DNA from 2 places in the Anthropogastromicrobium sp. genome. Region 2 is predicted to be linked to the other one. Evidence: riboswitches for the same ligand, from Rfam matches in the RefSeq annotation. Region 2 holds a riboswitch; the other holds the start of a gene.

Region 1 (11,849 bases), on a different contig from region 2:
GCTGCAAGTTTTACAATATAAGTTATAAACTTGATCAAATACTCTTCAATACGCTCTAACAAGCTATATTGAACTGTCGATTCTTCTTGTACAGCAACCTCTGTCTGTGAAACACTTTCTTCTGTCTGTTCTTGTGTCTGTTCTTCAGTTTCAAATGTCTCAGTCTCATTTAATTCCTCTGCTTCATGAGATTCCTGTTCTTCAGTCTGTGTACTTTCTGGCTCTGTATCAGCTGAATAAATATTTGTTTCATCAACAGTTACTTCCTCAGCCTGATACTGACTAAGAGCTACATTCATCAAGTCTGCTGTATAGCTTGCACTGCTGTAAACTGCAGTTGAATTATATTTCCAATTCAATACGCCTTTTTCAACATAATAAGATTTACCATTGTAAATGCAGCTTCCAGTATAATTCCAGTTGACCTGTCCCTTTGTAATGTAATACCATACGCCGCTGTGCTGACAAAGACCTGTATAGTTCCAGTCTAACGCACCATTTTTTATGTAAAACCAAATCGTATCATACTGACAAAGGCCAGTATACTCCCAATCAACTGAACCTTGTCTTACATAATACCATACTCCATTATACTGAGCTAACCCAGTATAACTCCAATCTGCTGTTCCACCCTTCACATAATACCAGCTGCCATTATAAACTGACAAACCTGAATATGCAGTATTACGTACACCTTTTTGAACATAGTACCAGTTTCCACCATTATAAATAAGACCTGAATAGCTTGTATTCTGCACACCATTGATTAAATACACCTGATCACTTCCAGATGCTGCAAAACCAGTATAGCTTGTGTCAACCTGATTATTAGTATAATAGCGCCATACCCCATCCGAATCCTTTAAAAGACCATTTTTACTGGTAACAGTATTTTGTCCTGCATATGCAGTCTGACTAAAGACTGGATACAAGAATACACAATCTGCACTAGTCGTCCATTTTCCACTTGGAATATGAGTATTTCCAAATTTCTTTGTTCCAAATGCTGCTGATGAGTATGTTTCTGAACCTACTAAGAAAAAGTCGTACATAGTGGTAGATTGATCATCCCACGTAGCGTCTACTGCATACCATACGCCATTTTCCATTTGAATATAATTCCACATATGATATTCTCCACTGTCTGTTACACCAGTAACAAGCACACATGGAATACCATATTTATTGCACTGGAGCTTCATCATCTTTGCATATCCAGCACAAACGGTTTCAATCTTTCCATCACCATCTGCGTCATAATATAGACTATATGGCGTTTGATAATACGGATTTCCAATATTTTGCGTACTATTTTCATAGCTGACCATACTGCAAATCTTGTCATGAACTGCCTTTACTTTATCATATGTAGTTGCATTTGCTGGAAGCATAGCATCAATCTGTGATTTTGTTCCATCAAACAATGGATTCACGTTACTTGCTGTAAGTGCCCCAGTATCCTTAGTAGGTGTTATAGTAAATGTACTTCCTGCAAGCTCAAGATCTGTTATAATACTTGTTTCGCCTTCCTCAAACCACGGTGTATATACACTATAACCAATAGTATATTTTGCACCTGAAAGCCATACTAACTCTGGATGATCATATGTCAATGCTAAATATGCTGGAGTTACATAACTGCCAAGCCATGCAAAAATTGCCTGCTTTGTTTCTTCTGAATATACTGCCTTACCATTTGTCCCCTTTGTTACCTTCTGATTTTCAAAAATTTTTGTCAGGTTCAGCTTCATCTTTGCTGTACTGGCACTACTTTTATTTGCTTCGTAAATCGCATTATAGATACGCTTAGATGTTGCATCAAGCTGATCATAATAGTTTCCAGTTGCTGTACTGATTCCTGCCATTCCTAAATAAATTGGATTTCTGTCTACTATCATATCAAATGAAAATGTCTTTACAAACTCATCTCCAATTTCATAAATATCAGAATCCATATCTTCATCAGTTGAATCTACAAATGCATCCGTTGAGCACTCAGTTGTCTCATCCTCACTATTAGATTCCTGTACCAGTTCTGGCAAATTCTCATTTACTGTTTCCTGAGTCTGCTCTTCTATACTTTCACTTGCCGTTTCCTGAGTTTGTTCTTGTGTACTTTCGCTTTCTACTTCCTGAGTCTGTTCTTGTGTACTTTCGCTTTCTACTTCCTGAGTCTGTTCTTGTGTACTTTCGCTTTCTGCTTCCTGAGTCTGTTCTTCTATACTTTCAGTTATCGTTTCTGACGTCAGTTCTAATATTTCGGGATCAGTACCATTAACTAGTTCCTCTGATAACTCAGAAGATGATTCTGACAACATTTCCTGACTTAGTACTTCCTGCGATGTCTGTTCTTCTTGTGCATAAGTTGCCGATCCTGCCAACATAACCAAAGCAGTAAACAATGATGCGGCTCGTTTCAATAATGCCTTATTTTTTCTCATCCAGTACTCCCTCTTTCTATTGTATCTCTAGACAATTACTTCTTAATACTAAAAAATCACAGAGTTTCCCCTGCAATTTTTAACTGCAGCTGGCTGACATTTTACAGTCCCTATAGCTTTGCGTCACTGCCTTTCGACAGCTTTGCCAAACTTTTTTTGTGAAAAATCATCAAATGACTCTCCATTGTAACCTATCTCCATTTTTATTAGTATCACGCATCGCCTTTTCTGTCAATAACTTTCTTCCAGATTCTTAACAATATGACTCTTTTCAGTGCTTGACAGGCAATTTAAGCTTGTCTTATAATAAATTATAATACAAGCGCACACTTCACTATGGGGCAAAAAGTTTCACCCTATTTTTCATTATATCATTTTTCCCCTGTGAAAAAAAGTCTTATTTGCGCGGAAATGAGGTTTTTATGAAACATTACGATATTATTATTATCGGCGCCGGTCCTGGCGGTATTTTCTCCGCATACGAACTGGCAACCAAACGCCCTGATTTAAAAATCGCTGTATTTGAGGCTGGAAATCGTCTTGAGAAAAGAAAGTGCCCAATTGACGGCAAGCGCGTAACAAAATGTATACACTGCAAAACCTGTGCTATCATGAATGGCTTTGGCGGTGCCGGTGCTTTCTCTGATGGAAAATATAATATTACGAATGAATTTGGCGGCACACTTTACGAGTACATCGGAAAAAACAAAGCAACGGAACTTATGGAATATGTTGATGAAATCAATATGGCCTACGGTGGCGAGGGCACACGCCTATACTCTTCTGCAAATTCCAGCTTTAAACGTGTCTGTCTGCAGAACAACCTTCACCTTCTTGAGGCATCTGTCCGTCATCTCGGAACAGACAAAAACTATGAAGTTCTCAGTAACCTTTATAATTTGTTAAAAGACAAGGTTAGTTTCTATTTCATGACACCAGTTCAGAATGTTGCAATCATGGATAATGGTGACTATGAGATTATTACAGAGAATGAGACATATACATGTGAGAAATGTATTATCTCCGTTGGTCGAAGTGGAAGCAAATGGATGGAGCAAATCTGCCATAACCTTGAAATTCCAACAAATTCAAGCCGTGTTGACATTGGTGTTCGCGTAGAGCTTCCTGCTGAGGTATTTGCCCCGATCACAGATGAGCTCTATGAAAGTAAGATTGTATACCAGACTGAAAAATATCAGGATCGTGTGCGTACCTTCTGCATGAATCCAAAGGGCGCTGTAGTTACAGAAAATACAAATGGTATTATCACAGTAAACGGGCACAGCTATGAAAATCCTGCCCTTCACACAAAGAATACAAACTTTGCTCTGCTTGTTTCCAAACACTTTACTGAACCGTTTAAGGACAGCAATGAATACGGTGAGAGTATAGCTCGTCTGTCTAACATGCTTGGAGGCGGCGTTATGGTTCAGCGCTTTGGTGATTTGATCCGCGGTCAGAGAAGTAACCCTAAGCGTATCGCAGAGTCTTTCCTTACACCAACTCTTGATGCTACACCAGGCGATTTAAGCCTTGTAATGCCAAAGCGTATTCTCGATGGCATCATTGAGATGATTTATGCGCTTGACAATATTGCTCCTGGTACTGCAAACGATGACACACTTCTCTATGGTGTCGAAGTTAAATTTTACAACATGGAGGTTCAGATCGACAATCATCTTGAGACTCGCCACAAAAATCTCTTTGTAATCGGTGACGGCAGCGGTGTTACTCACTCTCTGTCCCATGCATCTGCAAGCGGCATCTATGTTGCACGCCATCTGCTCGGTGAAATTGAATAATTAAAGAAAAGAGCCTCTGGGGACATGTACTGTCCCCGATGGCTCTTAGTTACTTTCTGACTTTAACAATGCCTGATAAATATCTCTTTTGCTGACACCGCGATCCTTCGCAACCTGCTTCATCGCATCCTTGCGGTTCATATCTTCATACAGCGCCATGTGCTCTTCAATTGTCATTTCTTCCCATGACTGCTGTTTTTGCTTATTTAAATCTTCTCTGTCAGCTCCCTCAATGATAATTACGCACTCACCTCTCGGCTCCTCTATGTCTCGATAATGAGCTAATGCACCATCTAACGTATCTGCATAGACAGTCTCATGTTTTTTAGTAAGCTCTCTGCATATACGAACCTTTCTTGATCCGAGTGTCTTAAAAAGCTCCTCAAGCGTCTTTACGAGGTGATGAGGTGCTTCATAAAGAATAATAGTTCTTGTCTCATCCTGTAATTCCTCAAGAATTTGCGCACGCTGCTTTTTATCTGCTGGAAGAAATGCCTCAAATGCAAATCTTCTTGTAGATAAACCAGACATAGTAAGTGCGGTTATACATGCAGCAGGGCCGGGAAGAGATGTCACCTTAATCCCTGCCTCATAACATTTTTGAACCAGAACCTCACCTGGATCAGAAATGCCTGGCGTTCCTGCATCTGTAATGCAGGCAATATTTTTGCCATCCAGCATCAAACCAACCAGATATTCAGCCTTATCATATTTATTGTATTCATGATAGCTTGTCATTGGCGTATGAATATCAAAATGATTCAGAAGCTTTTGACTATTTCTTGTATCCTCTGCTGCAATAAGATCTACTTCCTTTAGCGTGCGCAGCACGCGAAATGTGATATCCTCAAGATTTCCAATCGGAGTTGCACACAGATAAAGCATTCCTGCCATAACTTTCTTCCTTCCATTTTCATGTTTGTATCTTTTCAGAGCCTTCCGTGAATCATTTTGATCTGTTTGCTCTCTTGTCCATCTTCATCAAACAATACAAGAGGCGCTTCGACACGAATCTGCGTATTGCCGCCACGGATTCCTTCTATCAACACCAGATTAGCCTCCTGCGATGCCTTTGGATGCACCATACAAAGGCGCCTAGGTGACATTTTATATTGCTTCATCAGACATATGATATCTCCAAGACGATATGGTCGGTGCACCATATACATACGTCCTCCGGCCACCAATACATTCGCACTCTCACGAATCACATCCTCTAAGCTGCATAAAATTTCATGACGCGATACTGCCTTACTGTAATCAGCACCTACAAGGCCGCTTCCACCTGCCATATACGGTGGGTTGACTGTAACTACGTTAAAAACACCTTTTCCAAAAAGAGTCTTTGTATTTTTCAAATCACCACAGATAATTGATACCTTATCCCCTAGATGATTTAACACCACACTTCGAGATGCCATTTTTGCAACTTCCTCTTGGATCTCTAGACCAGTAAAATGCGATGCCGCTGTCTTTGCCGTCATTAAAATAGGAACCACACCTGTCCCCGTACAAAAATCCAGCACACGCTCTCCCTCAGAAGCCTTTGCAAACCACGATAAGAGCACTGCATCCACGCCATAGCAGAAACGTCCCGGATGCTGAATCAGCATTAACCCATTGCGCTCTAAATCGTCTAATCTCTCACCTGGCTTAAGCTCACTTATCATTAAGCTTAGACCTTCCTTCCCTCTTGTCAAGCCTGTCTAAATCTTCAAGCTCCTTTAATTCCTTATCGGACAGCTGCGTTTTTTCCCTTCTCTTATGAGGACGGAATTTCAGCTGAGAAACCTTGTATTCACGAATTTCCTTCTCATCCTTATTTACGGTAACGATGACTTTTACTTCCTGGCGAAGCACACTTACACTGGAAACCTCTCCCTTTAGTCCGTCATCTGTCGTCACATAATCACCTACACTTGGAAGCTTACTGTTTAAATACTCGTATGTCTCCTCCTCGTTCTTTAAACAACACATCAATCGTCCGCAGACACCGGAAATTTTCACAGGATTTAAAGACAAATTTTGTTCCTTTGCCATCTTGATAGAAACTGGCGCAAATTCTGATAAATATGAATTACAGCACAATGGTCTTCCGCAGCTGCCAATTCCACCAATAATCTTTGCCTCATCACGCACACCAATCTGACGAAGTTCAATACGAGTACGAAATACCGATGCCAGATCCTTTACAAGCTCACGAAAATCAACTCTTCCATCTGCCGTAAAGTAAAAAAGAACCTTATTATTGTCAAACGTATACTCTGCATCAATAAGCTTCATATCAAGACCATGCTTTGCGATTTTTTCCTTACAGATCTTAAATGCATCCTTTTCCTTCTGTCTGTTTTCATCTGCAACTGCATCGTCTTGTGGTGTAGCAATACGAATTACTGGCTTTAATGGCTGAAACACCTTTTCTTCATCCATATCTTTCACGCCAAGCACAACATAGCCATACTCAACGCCTCTTGCTGTCTCTACAATAACATGCATTCCCGTTGTAATATCCATATCAAGCGGATTAAAATAATACACCTTTCCGGCTCTGCGGAAACGCACACCGATGACCTTTATCATAATTTTTCCAAACCTTTCCTATTTCTGGCACTCTCTGATCGTCAGCCACAAAAGCTCCAGCGTAAGCTGGAAATTTACATTTGCGTCCAGTCTGGCTGACGCGGTATTTATAGCCTCCAGAATGCGGTTTATTTCATTATAACCACATGTCTGAGCAACCTTATTGATTGCGCTGTACTCCTCTGCAAAGATCAGAAGATTCGGATCTCTTGTTGCCTTAAAGATCAGAATATCCCGATACCACATCTGCATAAAACCAAAGCAGTCCTTAATGCTCAGTTTATATTCCTCAAGCTTTGCAATACTTTCAAGTAGCTCTGAAAATGGCATCTTAGAGGCTGTCTTTAATAATAGCATAATCGTCTGAATCATTGAAATAAAATCATCCGACTGTGCCAACTTCAATCCCTTTCCGATATTTCCCTGTGAGAATTTTTCAAGTGTTGGAATCTTATCCTCATCCACACCTTTTTCTCTCATGTACGAAGTAAATGCTTCTGACTCAACTGGCTTCATATTCAGTACAATGCTTCTTGAAAGAATTGTTTCAAGCATTGATGCTGCATTTGTTGTAAGCAATAAAATAATACCATAAGCCGGAGGCTCCTCTATTGTCTTTAAAAGAGCATTCTGTGCCTGAACAGACAGCTTTTGCGCCTCGTCTACAATATAAATCTTATACGGACTGCAATATGGCTTAATCTGGATATCTCCGATAATCTGAGTTCTGACGTCATCTACACCGATTACCGTTGGCTTCTCATGACCTGGAAAAATTACATCAGGATGATTACCGCTCAAAAATTGTGTGCATGAATGGCACACGCCGCACGGTCTGTTGGCAGGTTCTGCCTGACACTCCAATGTCTGTGCAAATGCCTTCGCCGCCGTCATCTTTCCAAGACCATCCTCTCCGCTTATGACATAGCAGTGTGATACCTTCCCTGAAGAGATCGCATGTAAAAAATGTTCCTTTATCTGTTCATTTCCGATTAATTCTGAAAAACCGCCTGCATGCATATCAAAATCGCCTCCCATCTTATCGTAACGATCCATTTTTCTGTTTATGAACTGCATTTATCATAGCACAACTTTAATAAATAGTCTAGTTACAGTTCATGTTCAATGTATGATAAAACTTCTTTAAGACAGCACTCTCTATCCTCATTCTTAAAGCGTTTTATAATATTTGCAGCCTTTAGCTTTTCTTCAGAAAAATCGGCCTGATCAGCCAAAAAGCGTCTGCACATCTCCTCATATTTTGCAGTTTTTTGCGTGCGCTCTCTTGCAATAGCCCGCTCTAAGCGGAGCCCATCCTCTACCTCAAGATACACAGGAATCATAGTTTCTGCTCCAAAATGCGCACGAATCGGCACATACGATTCAAGTGTTCCAATTGTCATATAAACAGAATTATCATCAAACTGTCCATCGTCTGCTGTTGCATAAATCCAATCACCGTATACGGTATGGTAAACACGCTTTTCTATAATTTTTCCTTCGTTTTCCATTTGGGCAATCTCACTGTCTGTCACAAAGAAATATTCTCTTCCATTTTCTTCGTGATCGCGTATCGGTCTCGTCGTATACAATATGATTTCCTTTGGTGAAGGATTAAGTTTTTCCTTTACTTTTCTGTAGATAGTATCTTTTCCAGATGCACTCTTTCCCATAAAATAGATAATTTTCATATCTTCTTTTCCTTTTTGTTGTTTGTACCATTTAACTTCTGTTTTTATGTTATTAATTTTCAATGACAAGGATCGTTTCTCCAGTTTCATCCTCCATGCCGTACAGTTCCATGCCACTTGTCCTATAGTAACGAACAATTTCAAGCAATTCCTCGCTGATTTTTTCTCCTGGCATCAAGAACGGACAACCCGGTGGATAAACATAGACAGTCTCGGCACTGATTTTTCCAACAGATTCAAAAAATGGTACCGGAATTACAGGCGCCTCTGCTGCTTCTAGCGGCAGCATAACCAGTTCAAGCGGCACAAATGCAGAAGGATACGCACTCGTTGTTCTCTCCCATACTAGAGAGCCGCATTCCAACTCATCATTAATTTCGCTAAGTGCCGCCTCAAGACGCAAAAAGCCTTCTTCTGTATCTGTCAGCATTGTCATAAGAATTACATAATCGGGCGCTGACATTTCCGGCTGAAGATGATAGCGGTCGCGCAAAATTTCATGCAGCTTTCTTCCTGCATTCTTGTATCCTTTTGCGCCAAACACAATTTTTGTATAATCTGCAATCGGAATACCAATCATGTCTGCGCTTTTTATTTTCGGATAAAGAAACCACAGTTGTTTCCATGACTCGCTTCGTTCATAGAAAAGCTGCAGTCTGTCAGTCAGCATTTGTAGCTTTTTTTTGCCTTCGCCTTGCATATAGCGCACACAAAGATCCATTCCTGCCATCAAAACATAAGATGGACTAGATGTCTCAAATATATGAAGGGCACGCTCAATTTTTTTTACCGAAACTCTGTCGCTGCATATATGAAATGCTGCACTCTGTGTCAGACACGGAAGTGTTTTGTGAAGGCTCTGAATGACAATATCTGCGCCCTCACGCACTGCACTATATGGAAGATACGTCTCTTCCTGATTAGCACCATGATTAGCATATGGAAGATGTGCGCCATGTGCTTCATCCACAATCAAAACTCCGCCATGTACATGTACCACATCTGCGATTTGCCGTATATTTGATACAATTCCTTCATACGTCGGCGATGTCAGGATCACTGCCGCAATTTCTGGGGATTGCTCATAAGCTTTTTCCACATCTTTGGGGATAATTTGACCACTTATACACAAGTTATCCACATTTTGGGGATAAATATATGTTGGTTTTAGTCCTCTGAGCATTATTGCATGGGCAACACTCTTATGAGTGTTTCTTGCTACCGCAACTGTAGCTCCCTGTGGACACGCCGCATAAATAGCTGCTAATATTCCACATGTTGAACCATTAACTATGTAATATGACTTCTTTGCCCCTACTGCATTAGCCATGCGCGCCATACCTTCTTCAAGAATACCATCTGCATGATGCAGATCATCAAATCCGTCAATCTCAGTAATGTCAATATCATACACATCCGAAATCCAATCCACTTTACGTTTATGCCCCGGCATATGAAATGGGTATGCATCACTCTTTGCATACTCTCTTAGTTTTTCATAGATTGATTGATCCTGCATATTTTTCTCCTTTTCTGTAACCGCTTTCCCAATCCACTACATTCATCATCTCTGTATGATTCAAAAAAGCCTTCAGATTATGAGCACAGATTTTTGCAACACGCTCCTCTACCTGTGGTGTATGACCAAAGCTAATTCCCGAAACATGTGGTGTTATAAGTACATTCTTCATGCCCCACAGCAAATTATCACTAGGCAGCGGCTCTGGATCTGTCACGTCAAGCACAGCCCCTGAAAGATAGCCTTCTTCGAGCAATTGAATCAAATCTGGCTGAACAATTAAACTTCCTCTTCCGACATTTACAACTAGTCCGCCCTTTTTCATTTTGCGAAGACGTCCTTGATTTAACAAATGTGTCGTCTTAACTGTCTTTGGCAGGCAGCCAATCACGATATCTGCACGGCAAATCTGCTCATCTAATGCATCAAGCGTATACACCTCATCAAACCATTCAGATGCAAATTTTGCAGTTCGTCTGATACCTATCGTATAGACATCAAATGCGCTCAGACGCTTTGCAATATTAGTTCCAATATCGCCTGTGCCTAAAATAAGCGCAGTCTTTCCCATCAGTGCCTGCTCACTTCCTGCATCCTGCCACAGACGTTTTTGCTGATGCTCAATATAACTAGGAAATTTGCGATACATTGTCAATATTCCACCAAGAACATACTCTGAAATAATCCCTCCAAATGCACCTGACATACTACACAGCATAACATTTCTTGGAAATCCTGGCTGCTGCGTATATTTTTCTACGCCTGCATTAGATGACTGAACAAATTTCAGCTTTGGTGCAGAAGCTATCTCTTCAATAGACGGATTTCCAATTATGATATCTGCCTCTTTCAAAAAAGCATGATATAGTTTCTCATCTCTTTTATCATCTATCGTGTACGCATCTTTGAAGAAAAACAAAGCGTCTGGTGCTGCTTTTTTTAGCTCCTCTTGATGTTCTTTTTGAAATGGAACTGTTACTAGTATCTTCACTATGCTTCCTCCTATCTTCTATGAAACTACTGTACCTATTTTTTCACATCTGACATCCACGCGATATCCTCGCTGATTCTTTTGATTTCTTCTGGCAAATGATAGGCATACGCTGCTTCTGGGTAAAGATAGGCATGCAGCTGCACCACATTATCTGCCAATTCTCTTGCCACAACTGCATCTTTTACACCTTTTGTCAAATCATATATCTGCCCCAGATACTCACCTGCCTCATATTGGAATGGAAAAGAAATACTTTCTTCAATTTCAAAATCACCCGCCTGAAATGCGAGATTTCCTAATTCCAGCATTGAAAGATTTGTTGCAATACTATCCATACCGATTGATACGGCTCTAACAACTGTCGTTGGCTTTGTCAAAATCAATTCCTTAACCTTTTTCAGACATCTTTCAATAATCATTCGCTGATTACCAGTTCGCCCAACATCACCTAATCCGGCATAACGTACACGGCAAAATGCCACTGCCTGTGTTCCTGTCAGATTATATGTCCCGCTTCCATCAAGCTGTTCTGACCAGATTCCTGTCTGCTGATTCACTTCCGTCAGATATCCATTCATATAGCGAATTACCTCTGGATTTTCAATTGATACCTCAATACCGCCAAGCGTATCAACTACCTGTGCCGCTGCCAGCCAGTTTAACACAATATAATCCTTAATATTTAAATCAAGGTTTCGATTAATCATGCTGATCATATCTGCAATATCAGTATAACAAAGCTGTGAATTGGCCTTATCATAAAGTCTGCCCTTATGATAGCTTCCAGGATTCTCCAGGCGAAGAAGTGTATCACGAAGAACA
Region 2 (11,849 bases):
TTCCAGGCACCAAAAAGATTATTTGAAGGATCTTCAAGCAATGCAAAAGAGCTTGATTTGCACCCTGAGTATCAGATTGACTATATTATTGCACCGCCGCGTATGGCAAAATATATGGAGTACAGCACAAAAATTTATAATATTTATTTAAAATATGTGGCACCTGAGGATATACATGCGTACTCGATTGATGAGGTATTTGTCGATATCACGCAGTATCTGATTTTGACAGGGTTTAATGCTTATGAGTTTGCAGGTCAAATGATACGAGATGTATTAAAGACAACAGGAATTACAGCTACTGCAGGGATCGGAACAAATCTTTATCTGGCTAAAATTGCAATGGATATCGAGGCAAAGCACATTAAGGCAGATAGTGATGGCGTGAGAATTGCTATGCTTACAGAAAAAAGTTATAGACAAAAACTGTGGGATCATCGCCCACTCACAGATTTTTGGCGAATTGGTCCACAGACGGCGAAAAAGCTTGAACAAAATGGAATGTTTACAATGGGAGATGTGGCAAGGTGTTCTGTTGGTAAAATTAATCAGCTCCATAATGAAGAATTGCTGTACCGACTTTTTGGTGTTAATGCGGAGCTTATAATTGATCATGCATGGGGCTGGGAGCCATGCACGATTGCGCATATTAAGGCGTATCGTCCACAGTCAAGCAGCATAGAGAATGGTCAGGTGCTTCATTGCCCATATACGGCAGAGAAAACGCGTTTGATTGTAAAAGAAATGACTGATCAGCTTTTGCTGCAGCTTGTAGATAAAGGTCTTGTCACTGATCAGATGGTTTTAACGATTGGCTATGATATTGAAAATTTAACAGATCCAAAACGCCGTGAGCAGTATCATGGTGATATTGTCACAGATAGGTATGGAAGAAAAATTCCAAAAAGCGCACATGGCAGTGTCAATATAGGACGATTTACATCGTCAGCAAAGTTAGCAACCGAGACAGTATTGAAGCTTTACGATACAATTATTGATCAAAATCTTCTTGTGAGACGTCTTAGTCTGACAGCAAATCATGTTGTGCCAGAGGGTTCAGAGCCGACTAGAAAAAAGCCTCAGCAGCTTGATTTATTTACAGATTATGAAGCATTAGAAAAAAAAGAACAGGAAGAAAAAGCCGCGCTAGATAAGGAAAAGAAAATGCAGCAGGCAATGCTGCAGATTAAAAAGAAATTTGGAAAAAATGCGATTTTAAAAGGAATGAATCTGCTTGACGGCGCAACTGCAAAGGAGAGAAATGAGCAGATTGGTGGTCATAAAGCGTAGTCAGTAAAAAACGCATCATGAAAAATGAATTAGTGAAAGGAATAAATTTATGAAGAAGGAACGCTGGCGTCTGTACGCAAAAAAGGCAGATTTTGCAGCCATCAGCAAAGCATACGGCATCAATCAGGTAACGGCAAGGATTATGAGAAACCGTGGCGTTGAGACAAAAGAGGAGATTGAAAGCTATTTAAAGGGAGATTTAGATTATCTAAGTGACCCTGCACTTATGAAGGATGCAGATAAGGCCGCGTCTTTGCTTGAGGCTGCGATTGCAAACAACGAACTGATTGCAATCTCAAGTGATTTTGATAATGATGGAATTTTCTCCGGTCTTTTGTTAAAAGAAGCTATTATAGAACTTGGCGGCCGCGCAGCAATCTTTACGCCAAATCGAGTAATGGAAGGCTACGGTGTAAACAGTCGTATCGTTGAGGAAGCAAACGCAAAGGGAGCAAGTGTGCTTTTAACATGCGACAATGGAATTGCAGCATTTGAGGCAATTGAAGAAGCAAAAAAACTTGGCATGACAGTTATTGTGACAGATCATCATGAGGTTCCATTCGAGGAGCATGATGGAAAAAAGACATATTTTTTGCCGAAGGCTGATGCTATTGTTGATCCAAAGCAGGAAGACTGTGCATATCCATTTAAAAGTCTTTGTGGAACAGGTGTAGCTTATCAGCTTATGACACTTTTGTTTCACAGAATGAAGCGCACAATGAGCCGTCAGGAGATTTTTTTACAATATACGGCGATTGCTACTGTGGCTGATGTTATGGAGCTTGTCGGGGAAAATCGTATTCTAGTCAGAAAAGGTCTTTCATATCTTAATCACACAAACCATACAGGTCTTCGTGCATTGATGGAGGTGTGCGGCATAGCACCAGAGCAGGTGCGTGCTTATCATATTGGATTTATCTTAGGACCATGTTTTAATGCAGCAGGACGACTAGACACGATTGTTCATGCATTGGCGCTTCTTGAATCAAAGGAATATGATCAGGCACTTGCCTTAGCTGGTGAGCTGTGGGCAATGAATGAGGAGCGAAAGGAATTAACGCGAGTCGGAACAGAGCGCGCAGTAGAGCTTATTGAGCATGCAACGTGGAAGGATGAGCATGTATATCTTGTTTACATAAAAGATTGTCATGAGAGTGTAGCCGGCATAATTGCAGGACGCCTTCGTGAGCGTTACTATCGTCCTGTGCTTGTCTTTACTGATGCGTCAGAAGAGGGGCAGATTAAGGCTTCTGGCAGAAGTATTGATGATTATGATATGTTTACAGAACTAAGTGCATTTAGGAACTTATTTCTTCGCTTTGGCGGTCATAAGATGGCAGCTGGTCTTACAATGGAAAAGAAAAATTTAGAGATTTTGCGAGACGGTTTAAATGCGAGATGTACGCTTACACAAACGCAGCTTATGCCGCTTGTCATGATTGATGCTGCGATGCCGCTTGGTTATATCAGTGAAGAAGTCATTGCTGATCTTGAAAAGCTAGAGCCATTTGGACGAGCCAATGAAAAGCCATTGTTTGCCCAGCAGCATTTGTCTGTGCTTCGTCTCTCACGTATCGGAAAGAATAGAAATGTTGTAAAAATGTCTGTTATGGGACCAGAAGGCATTATTATGGACGCGCTTTATTTTGGGGACACAGATGTGTTCTTTGATTTTCTTGAAGAGGAATATGGGCGTGACAATGTAGCGGCGGCTCTTAGGGGAATGCGCAATACAATTGATATTGGTGTGACGTATTATCCACAAATTAACGAATTTCAAGGGAAAAGAAGCCTTCAAATCGTGATACAAAACTATTGCAGAGTTTCGTTAAATTGAGTATAATTAAGAAATCACATGATACTAGGGTTCCAAGCTACAAAACCTGCTCGTGCTTGCACGATAAGGTTTTGCAGCTTGGAACCCGCAAAAACATGAGGATGCAGCGATTTTCAAAGAAAATCAGCGAATCCGAATGTTTTTAGAATTGCGAAAGATGCGAAGCATCGGAGCAATTCGTGAGTATCAAAAAAGTAGCGAAACGCGAAGGGAGAATTGTATGAGAATCGGAATTCGTGCCCATGATGTAAAGGCAGATACCTTTGAAGGGCTTGTAAAGGAAATACACAATGAGGGAATGCATTGCTGTCAGTTAGCAGTACCGAAGGCGGTTCATGAGTTTCCAACCAAAAAGGAGGTTTTAACTCCTGGTATGGCATTGTACATGAAGGAAGTCTTTGCAGAGAACAAAGTAGATGTTGCAGTTCTTGGCTGCTACCAGAATCTGGCAACTCCTGATGAGGCTGCATTAAAGGATACTATCGACACTTACAAGAGACATATTGTATTTGCGAGTCTTCTTGGAGCAGGTGTAGTTGGAACAGAGACAGGTGCATGTAATACCGAGTATCGCACAGAGCCATTTTCATTTACTGAGGAAGCACTTGAGATTTTTATTAAGAATTTGCGTCCTGTTGTGGAATATGCAGAAAAGCTTGGTGTAATTGTTGCAATTGAGCCAGTATGCCGACATATTGTAAACAATGCAAAGCGTGCAAGAAAGGTTCTTGATGCGATTGATTCTCCGAATCTTCAGATCATCTTTGATCCAGTGAATTTGCTTGATGAGTCCAATTATCAGGAGTATCCGGCAATTTTTAAAGAGTTTGTTGAGATTCTTGGACCAGATATTGCAACGATCCATGCAAAGGATTTTAAGATCGAAAATGGCAAGTTGTTAAGCTGCGCATGCGGAACAGGTCAGATGGACTATGAATTTTTGCTTCGCTATATCAAGGAGCATAAGCCGCACATTCACGTGCTGTTAGAGGATACAAATCCATCCAATGCACAGCAGGCAAGACAGTTTATGGAAGAAAAGTACGCAAGCTTATAATCTTCAACAATAATAGCAAGGATTCTCCAACCTCTATAGGTGGCGAGATGAATTGCTATTGGAAAATTAACGGCAGTGGTGGGCGGAGAGAAATCGGTATCCCCTACTGACATGAGGCAAGCCACAGTCGGCTTTGTGCTGACATGTCAGACTCTGTGAAATTACCGACTGTGGATTGAAACAACGAGTAAATATGTTGAGTTGAAATGAGGAAAAGAGGTGTCTGATATGAATCCAGAAGAAGAAGGATTAATCCCGCCAAAACCTTCGGTTAAGGCACCGGCTAATTTTACATCGCCGGATGAATTATATAAAGAATTGGAGGATAGTGTCAGAAAGTATCATCCATCGGATGATCTGTCACTGATCCGCAAGGCTTATGAGGTTGCACTAAATTCGCACGGAGATCAGCGCAGACGCTCCGGAGAGCCGTATATCATCCATCCGCTTTGCGTAGCAATTATATTAGCAGAGCTAGAACTTGATAAGGAAAGTATTGCGGCAGGACTTCTTCATGATGTCTTAGAGGACACCCCGATGACTCTAAAAGAATTGATCGGGCTTTTCGGAGAAGAAATCGCATTTTTGGTAGATGGCGTAACAAAGCTGACGCAGATCAACTGGGATATGGATAAGATTGAGATCCAGGCAGAAAATCTTAGAAAGATGTTTCTTGCTATGGCAAAGGATATCCGTGTTATCATGGTAAAGCTTGCAGACCGTCTGCACAATATGCGTACGGGTCAGTTCTGGAAGCCAGAGACGCAGAAACAAAAGGCAAGAGAAACACTTGAGATCTATTCGCCGCTTGCATCACGTCTTGGTATTTCTAAAATCAAGACAGAGCTTGACGATTTGTCTCTTATGTATCTGCACCCTGATGTCTATAAGGAACTGACAGAAAAGATTTACAGCACGCAGGATGCGCGCGAGCGTTTTATAGATGAAATCAAATCTGAGGTTGCGGTCAAGCTTGAGGAGGCTGAAATTAAGGCTGAGATTTCAGGTCGTGTTAAACATCTGTTTAGCATCTATAAAAAAATGGTAAATCAGGATAAAACACTTGATCAGATCTATGATATTTTTGCAGTTCGTATTATTGTTGATACAGTAAAGGACTGTTATGCCGCACTTGGTGTTATTCATGAAATGTATCATCCTATTACGGTTCGTTTTAAGGATTACATTGCAATGCCAAAGCCAAATATGTATCAGTCACTTCATACGACTCTGATTGCAAAGAATGGTCAGCCGTTTGAAATTCAGATTCGTACCTTTGAGATGCATCGCACTGCTGAGTATGGTATCGCAGCACACTGGAAATACAAGGAACGCGGTTCGGGAGACACTACAGTGCGTGATGAAGAGGCAAAGCTTTCTTGGCTTCGTCAGATTCTTGAATGGCAGAAGGATGTTTCCGATAATAAAGAATTTATCAGCATGGTAAAAAATGATCTTGATTTATTCTCGGATAATGTATACTGCTTTACACCGCAGGGTGATGTAAAGAATCTTCCGGCTGGATCTACACCGATTGACTTTGCTTACAGCATTCACTCAGCAGTAGGAAACCGCATGAAGCAGGCGGCAGTTAATGGCAAGATGGTTCCTCTTGATTATAAGATTCAAAATGGTGATCGAATAGAGATTTTCACTTCTCAGAATGTCAAAGGACCTAGCCGTGACTGGTTAAATATCGCAAAGAGTACACAGGCTAAAAATAAGATTAATCAGTGGTTCAAGCAGGAAGGACGAGCTGGAAATATCACCAGAGGAAAAGAGCTTGTTGCCAGCTGTGCCAAGGGCAAGGGTTTTGAGATCAGTGATCTGACAAAGCCGGAGTTTACAAAGAAGGTTATCACAAAATATGGCTTCCGTGATTGGGATTCTATTTTGGCAGCAGTAGGACACGGTGGACTTAAGGAAGGCCAGATTGTAAACAAGCTGATTGATCTTTATCAGGAATCTAAGAAGAAAGCACCGACAGATGAGCAGGTTTTGGCGTCTGTAATTGAAAATAATAAGAATAAGCCAGTCAAGATTCGCAGTACAAACGGCGTTTTAGTCAATGGTGTTGTTGATGTTAATGTTCGTTTTTCAAGATGCTGTTCGCCAGTTCCAGGTGATGAGATTGTTGGCTTTATTACAAGAGGACGCGGTATTTCTATTCACCGTACAGACTGTGTAAATGTCATAGCTCTTCCAGAGTCTGAAAAGTCACGTCTTGTCGATGTTGAGTGGCAGCAGGAAAGCTTTCATTCTAATGAGAAGTTTATGGCAGAGATCAAGATCTTCTGTAACAATCGTATTGGTATTTTTGCAGATATCTCTAAGATTTTTACAGAGCGAGAGATTGACATTGCTTCCATGAGTTCTAAGACAAGTAAGCAGGGAACGGCAACTATCAACATGTCATTTGAAGTTGGCGGTGTAGATGCTCTGCAGCAGCTTATCAATCGCCTGATGGCAGTTAACAGCGTAATTGATATTGAACGTTCTAATGGATAAAACAATGATGTTATGCAAAGATTGCAGGCAGGGTATTGGCCCTGCCTGTTTTGTGTAGTGTTAACTGGCAGATTGGCAGCCCGTTTAAAAAGAAAGGACAGGTAACATGATGAGAATAGAGACAATTATGGTAGGTCAAATGGGGACAAATTGCTATTTGGCATGGGATGAAGAAAGCAAACGCGGCTTTTTGGTGGATCCAGGTGAACAGGCCGATAAAATCATTCGCGTGTGCAGCCGCTATGAAATAAAGCCAGAGGCAATACTTTTGACACACGGTCATTTTGACCACATCATGGCAGCAAAGAAAGTGAAGGAATATTATCAGATTCCTGTATACGCCGGCATTCATGAAGAGGAGCTTTTAGCAGATGCCGAGAAAAATCTTTCTGCGATGTGGGCTGAGGGTTTTACTATGAAGGCAGATGAGCTTGTTGTTGACAATCAAAAAATTGAGATTGCCGGAATGAAGATTACTGTGATTGAAACACCAGGTCATACATCAGGTGGTGTGTGCTATTATATAGAAAAGGAACATGTGCTGTTTGCGGGAGATACGTTGTTTTTCGAGAGCTATGGAAGAACAGATTTTCCCGGCGGAAGTATGTTTTCACTGATTCGTTCTCTTGGGAAAAAGCTATTTGTACTGCCGGATGAGACAGATGTATATCCGGGTCATGGACAGGCGACCTCAATAGGTTATGAAAAAACACACAATCCGGCAGCAGGAATGCGATAAAAAGTAAAAGGAAAGCAAAGGAAACGATATGATTTATTTTTATTTGGAATGCGATGCATTAGATAACGATATTCGAAGCCTGTTCATGGCATTTTATCCGGGACGGGCAATTAAAAGAATTGAAACAAAGGAATATGCGTGTGCAGAGGGTGATTTGTTTCTTCGTGTGTGTATGAGTGATTGTGCAGAAACACAATGTTTAGCAAACGAGGATAACACTAAAAAGAAGATGACAATGGAGCTTATGCAGGATGGCACATTGCTTGAGGATGCATGTGAATGTGAATTGTCAGATCGAAAGGACACTAAAACAAAGGCAAAATGTATGCTGTATTGTCTACTCTCTAAGCTTACAAAAAAAGAGCTTCCATGGGGAACACTGACAGGCATCAGACCGACAAAGATTGCAAGAACTATGCTGATGGAAGGTGCTTCTGATGAGGAATGCATAGACTACATGAAAAATCAGATGCTTTGCGGTGAGGAAAAGACTATGCTTAGTCTTGATATTGCAAAAAGAGAAATTAAGCTGCTTGATTGTCTGGACTATGAGGATGGATATAGTTTGTATGTCGGAATTGCATTTTGTCCGACAACATGTGCGTACTGCTCATTCACATCATATCCAGTGAGCCGATTTGGTGATCGTGTGGATGCATATCTTGATTCAATTGAAAAAGAGATTGACTATGTGGCAGAGGCTTTTAAAGATAAGAAGCTAAACACAATATATATCGGTGGAGGTACGCCGACCACATTAGAGCCAGATCAGTTAGAACGCCTTCTCTCAAAGATTGAGAACTCCTTTAATTTGTCTTTCCTTCAGGAGTGGACAGTTGAGGCAGGACGCCCAGACAGCATCACACGTGAAAAACTTAAGACAATAAAACGTCATCCTGTCACACGTATAAGTATCAACCCACAGACAATGAAAGACGAGACACTAGAACTGATTGGCCGAAGACATACAGTTTTGCAGGTAAAGGATGCCTTTTTGCTTGCAAGAGAAGAAGGCTTTGATAATATTAACATGGACATCATTGTTGGATTGCCGCAGGAGACAAAAGAAGATGTTGAGAATACGCTGGAAGAAATCAAAAAGCTAGGACCAGACAATTTGACGGTTCACTCCCTGGCCATTAAGCGTGCTGCAAGATTAAATACTCAGAAGGAAGAATACGCAGGTATGAAGAGTGTTAATTCTGAAAGTACGATGGAGCTGACACAAGATGCCGCAGAGGAAATGGGTATGAAGCCGTATTATCTGTACCGCCAGAAAAACATGACAGGAAATATGGAAAATGTCGGATACGCAAAGCCAGGAAAAGAAGGAATCTACAATATCTTGATCATGGAAGAAATGCAGACCATCGTAGCACTTGGTGCAGGGGCCATCACAAAGGCGGTATATCCAAACGGCAGGATCGAAAGATGCGAAAATGTCAAGGATATCAAGACTTATCTGGAAAAAACAGACGAGATGATCGAACGTAAAAAGAGGCTTTTTGCGGACTGGAAAGAGGTCTGATTGATCGAGTCTACATTAGGACGAATTCATTCATTGATTCAATGAGTGGGTTCGTCTTTTTTAATTTCTGTTATTATCAAAAATTTTAAAAAGGTTAAGGAGGTACAGTATGAACAGTACAACATTAAGTGCAACAAACAAAACAGAAAACGACAAAATTATTAGAAAATAAGACGATTTACGAAAAAATGTACGGATAATACAAAAACTATTGACAAAATATATTGACTATATTATGATGAAATCAAGAAAAGTGATGGTGAAATGAACATATCATGGTTTTAACGACCAGAAAGGAGCGCCTATGAGAAAAATTTCAGAAAGAGGTTTATTTGGAGTGTTAGTTATGATTATCAGTATGCTAGCTGTTCAGATGAGTGCATTCGCTTCTAATACGTATGAAAATAGCACACAGATAAAAGCTCAGCTCCAGTTAGATGCAGAGGATGAGGCAGTTTTAAATCAGTATTTCCAGAACAGAGCGGAAAATTTTTACGGGAATACAGTAGTGGATGGTTGGATGAAAGAGGAACAGCAGCAGCGAATAGCAGCGCTTAGCCAGTGGATGGAAAACTGTGGATTTAAGGTAGAAAAAGCAACAGTTGGTTTTACCGTAAATAGTGTATTGGCAAAGAATGAGAATGAAACCGTTGTGCTTGGGTCCGAATGGAATACATTAACTTATAAGTTTAATTCGGAAAACGAGTCGAGAGATATGATGTTTGAGACAATGCATGTATTGCATATATCAGAAGTTACACATGAGATTACTTCAGATTGTTATAGTGAGTATACAGGATATCAATATGGTTCTCAGGAAGAACTTTCTTATGTTCAGATTGGTGAGAACAACTCAGAACTTGGAAAAGGCACATTTCCAATCGAGGGTCTGCTGTGGGGAATGGAGGCACCGCAGTTAAGTGGAATGAATATAAGTACATTAACATTGCAGGATCTTTATAATATTTATGGAAATGATATGGAAGTAACGCTTCATTTCTCAGAAGACGGGCTATGGTGCTTAGAAGGAAAGTATGAATTAGGAGAAACAGACGTTGTAACTGAAATTCAAAACGAAGGTTGGTATGGAGAAGGTCAGTCAGTGGAGACACCAGATTATACCGCTTGGTATTTTGAAACTATACAGGAAGTTTCGTATCAGGACAAAGCGTTTTCAGAAGTGAATTGTGCAGAAGTTCGTGAATACCCAGACGGAACTGGACAGCTTATTCTCACGTTAGAAAAGATTCCAGCGGAAAACATAGAGACAGAATAAAGTTTAATTCGATAAAAACATACAGATTTTTTATTTAACAGTATTGACATGTAAATAACTTCGTGGTATTTTATTTTGGAAAATTAAAAGCAAACCTGCTGAAAAGCAGGGACGCAAAGCCAGAAGGGACTAAAGTCAGAAAGTTTGACCATGTCAGCCGGTTGCCATTGTTTCTATAATGTATGGAAAAGATGTGAGAACGGAAGAAGTTCCGATAACTTCTATTACTATATGGATGTGTGATTTTAAAGAAATGTAGTAAGGACACTGGCAGGATTTTGGCAGGTGTCCTTTTTGTATGCAAAAATATATAAGAGAACTGGCAGGGACAAGTTCTCTGTATCGGTATACAGAAAAAAGCAGGATGAAGAATGGGGAAAACAGAGAGAGGATTTTTATAAAATGAAAAATTATGAAGACAAAATATATTCCTTAGGTGAGACTGTAACGGGGCAGACACAGGACATGTCACAGGCCGTACAGAAAACACTGGAAAATAATGGCGGGGTAGGTATAATGACAGGATCTTATGACCAAAACCTGTCTATTTTGTCTGTAAGTAATCTGCTGTTGCATAGTACAGGATATACATACGATACTTTCATGGAACAGACAAAAGGCTCATTGAGAAACTTCTTTTATGACGAGGAAGATATACTGGAGCGAGACCGTTTTTTGCAGCTTCACGGAACAGGGGAAGCACAGATCCTTACAGCAGACGGTACAGTGAATAATGTACGGCTTTGTAAAGAGGATGCGACAGATGAGGCGGGCAGACAGATCTGGGTTATGTCCGTACAGGTCAACTGGGATCATGTAAATTTGGCACTGCTCAATGAGGCTATCTATTCCGGCTTCTGGTATTTTGACTGTGACGAAAACAGTGAGATTGTGAATGCAAACTGGAGTCATGAATTCCGAAAAATGCTTGGCTATCATGACACTCTGGACTTTCCGAATAAACTGGAATCCTGGTCAGATCTTCTGCATCCACAGGATAAAGAAAGAGTAATGGTGCAGCTTCAGGCGGCAATTAAGGATAAGACGAACCAGATAAAATACCAGGTAGAGTATCGTATGAGAATGAAGGATAATCAATACCAGTGGTTTCGGGCATCGGCAGAAGTAATACGCCGTCTGGATGGTTCTGCCAGCAGGATTGCCGGGATTTTTATTAACATTGATGCGGAGAAAAAAGAAATCATGCAGGCACAAAAATCTGCTGCTTTCCACCGGGCTTTTACGAAAGCAGATTTGTGCGAGTATTATGTGAATCTGGAAACGAACACTTTTGATACCTTTAAGGTTGAACCGTCCCTGATGACAGTCTTTGAACAGAGTCATACATGGGATGAATTGGTTCGCCATTTTGTAGATTCCTATGTTGTGGAGACAGATAAGAAGGCGGTGTCCTCTTTTTACGACCGTGGTTATATTGCAGAAAAGCTGAAGGGTCTGGAAACAGAATTGTCTTTGGAGTGCCGAATCACTCTGAATGGAGAAGAACGATGGGTTCGCAATGTGATCATACGTGGCGAGATAGAGGATTCAGAATATGCCATGATCTTTCTGCGTGATATCACAGAGGCAAAGGTAGAGAGCGCACGGCATCTG

Evidence for each region. A riboswitch is a leader RNA that binds a small molecule or an ion and turns the genes downstream of it on or off. The one in region 2 is predicted to bind cyclic di-GMP.
Region 1: it holds a riboswitch for cyclic di-GMP, as region 2 does, so the genes downstream of both, WJP93_RS08690 (transglutaminase domain-containing protein) here and WJP93_RS10075 (ATP-binding protein) in region 2, are expected to answer to the same signal.

The regions. Positions count from the first base shown of each region.
Region 1 is NZ_JAXWCK010000037.1:2,149-13,997, reverse strand. Features, by position in the region: gene WJP93_RS08690 (transglutaminase domain-containing protein) at 1-2,441, opposite strand, end outside; cyclic di-GMP riboswitch class I at 2,523-2,598, opposite strand; gene WJP93_RS08685 (FAD-dependent protein) at 2,864-4,243, shown strand; gene rsmI (16S rRNA (cytidine(1402)-2'-O)-methyltransferase) at 4,289-5,137, opposite strand; gene WJP93_RS08675 (tRNA1(Val) (adenine(37)-N6)-methyltransferase) at 5,173-5,913, opposite strand; gene WJP93_RS08670 (stage 0 sporulation family protein) at 5,903-6,823, opposite strand; gene WJP93_RS08665 (AAA family ATPase) at 6,842-7,843, opposite strand; gene WJP93_RS08660 (guanylate kinase) at 7,933-8,514, opposite strand; gene WJP93_RS08655 (aminotransferase class I/II-fold pyridoxal phosphate-dependent enzyme) at 8,567-10,033, opposite strand; gene WJP93_RS08650 (D-2-hydroxyacid dehydrogenase) at 10,011-11,024, opposite strand; gene WJP93_RS08645 (LCP family protein) at 11,060-11,849, opposite strand, start outside.
Region 2 is NZ_JAXWCK010000043.1:19,650-31,498, forward strand. Features, by position in the region: gene WJP93_RS10040 (DNA methylase) at 1-1,290, shown strand, start outside; gene recJ (single-stranded-DNA-specific exonuclease RecJ) at 1,340-3,127, shown strand; gene WJP93_RS10050 (sugar phosphate isomerase/epimerase family protein) at 3,348-4,184, shown strand; gene WJP93_RS10055 (bifunctional (p)ppGpp synthetase/guanosine-3',5'-bis(diphosphate) 3'-pyrophosphohydrolase) at 4,413-6,692, shown strand; gene WJP93_RS10060 (MBL fold metallo-hydrolase) at 6,799-7,431, shown strand; gene hemZ (coproporphyrinogen dehydrogenase HemZ) at 7,460-8,959, shown strand; gene WJP93_RS10070 (hypothetical protein) at 9,264-10,235, shown strand; cyclic di-GMP riboswitch class I at 10,314-10,404, shown strand; partial or broken gene WJP93_RS10075 (ATP-binding protein) at 10,638-11,849, shown strand, end outside.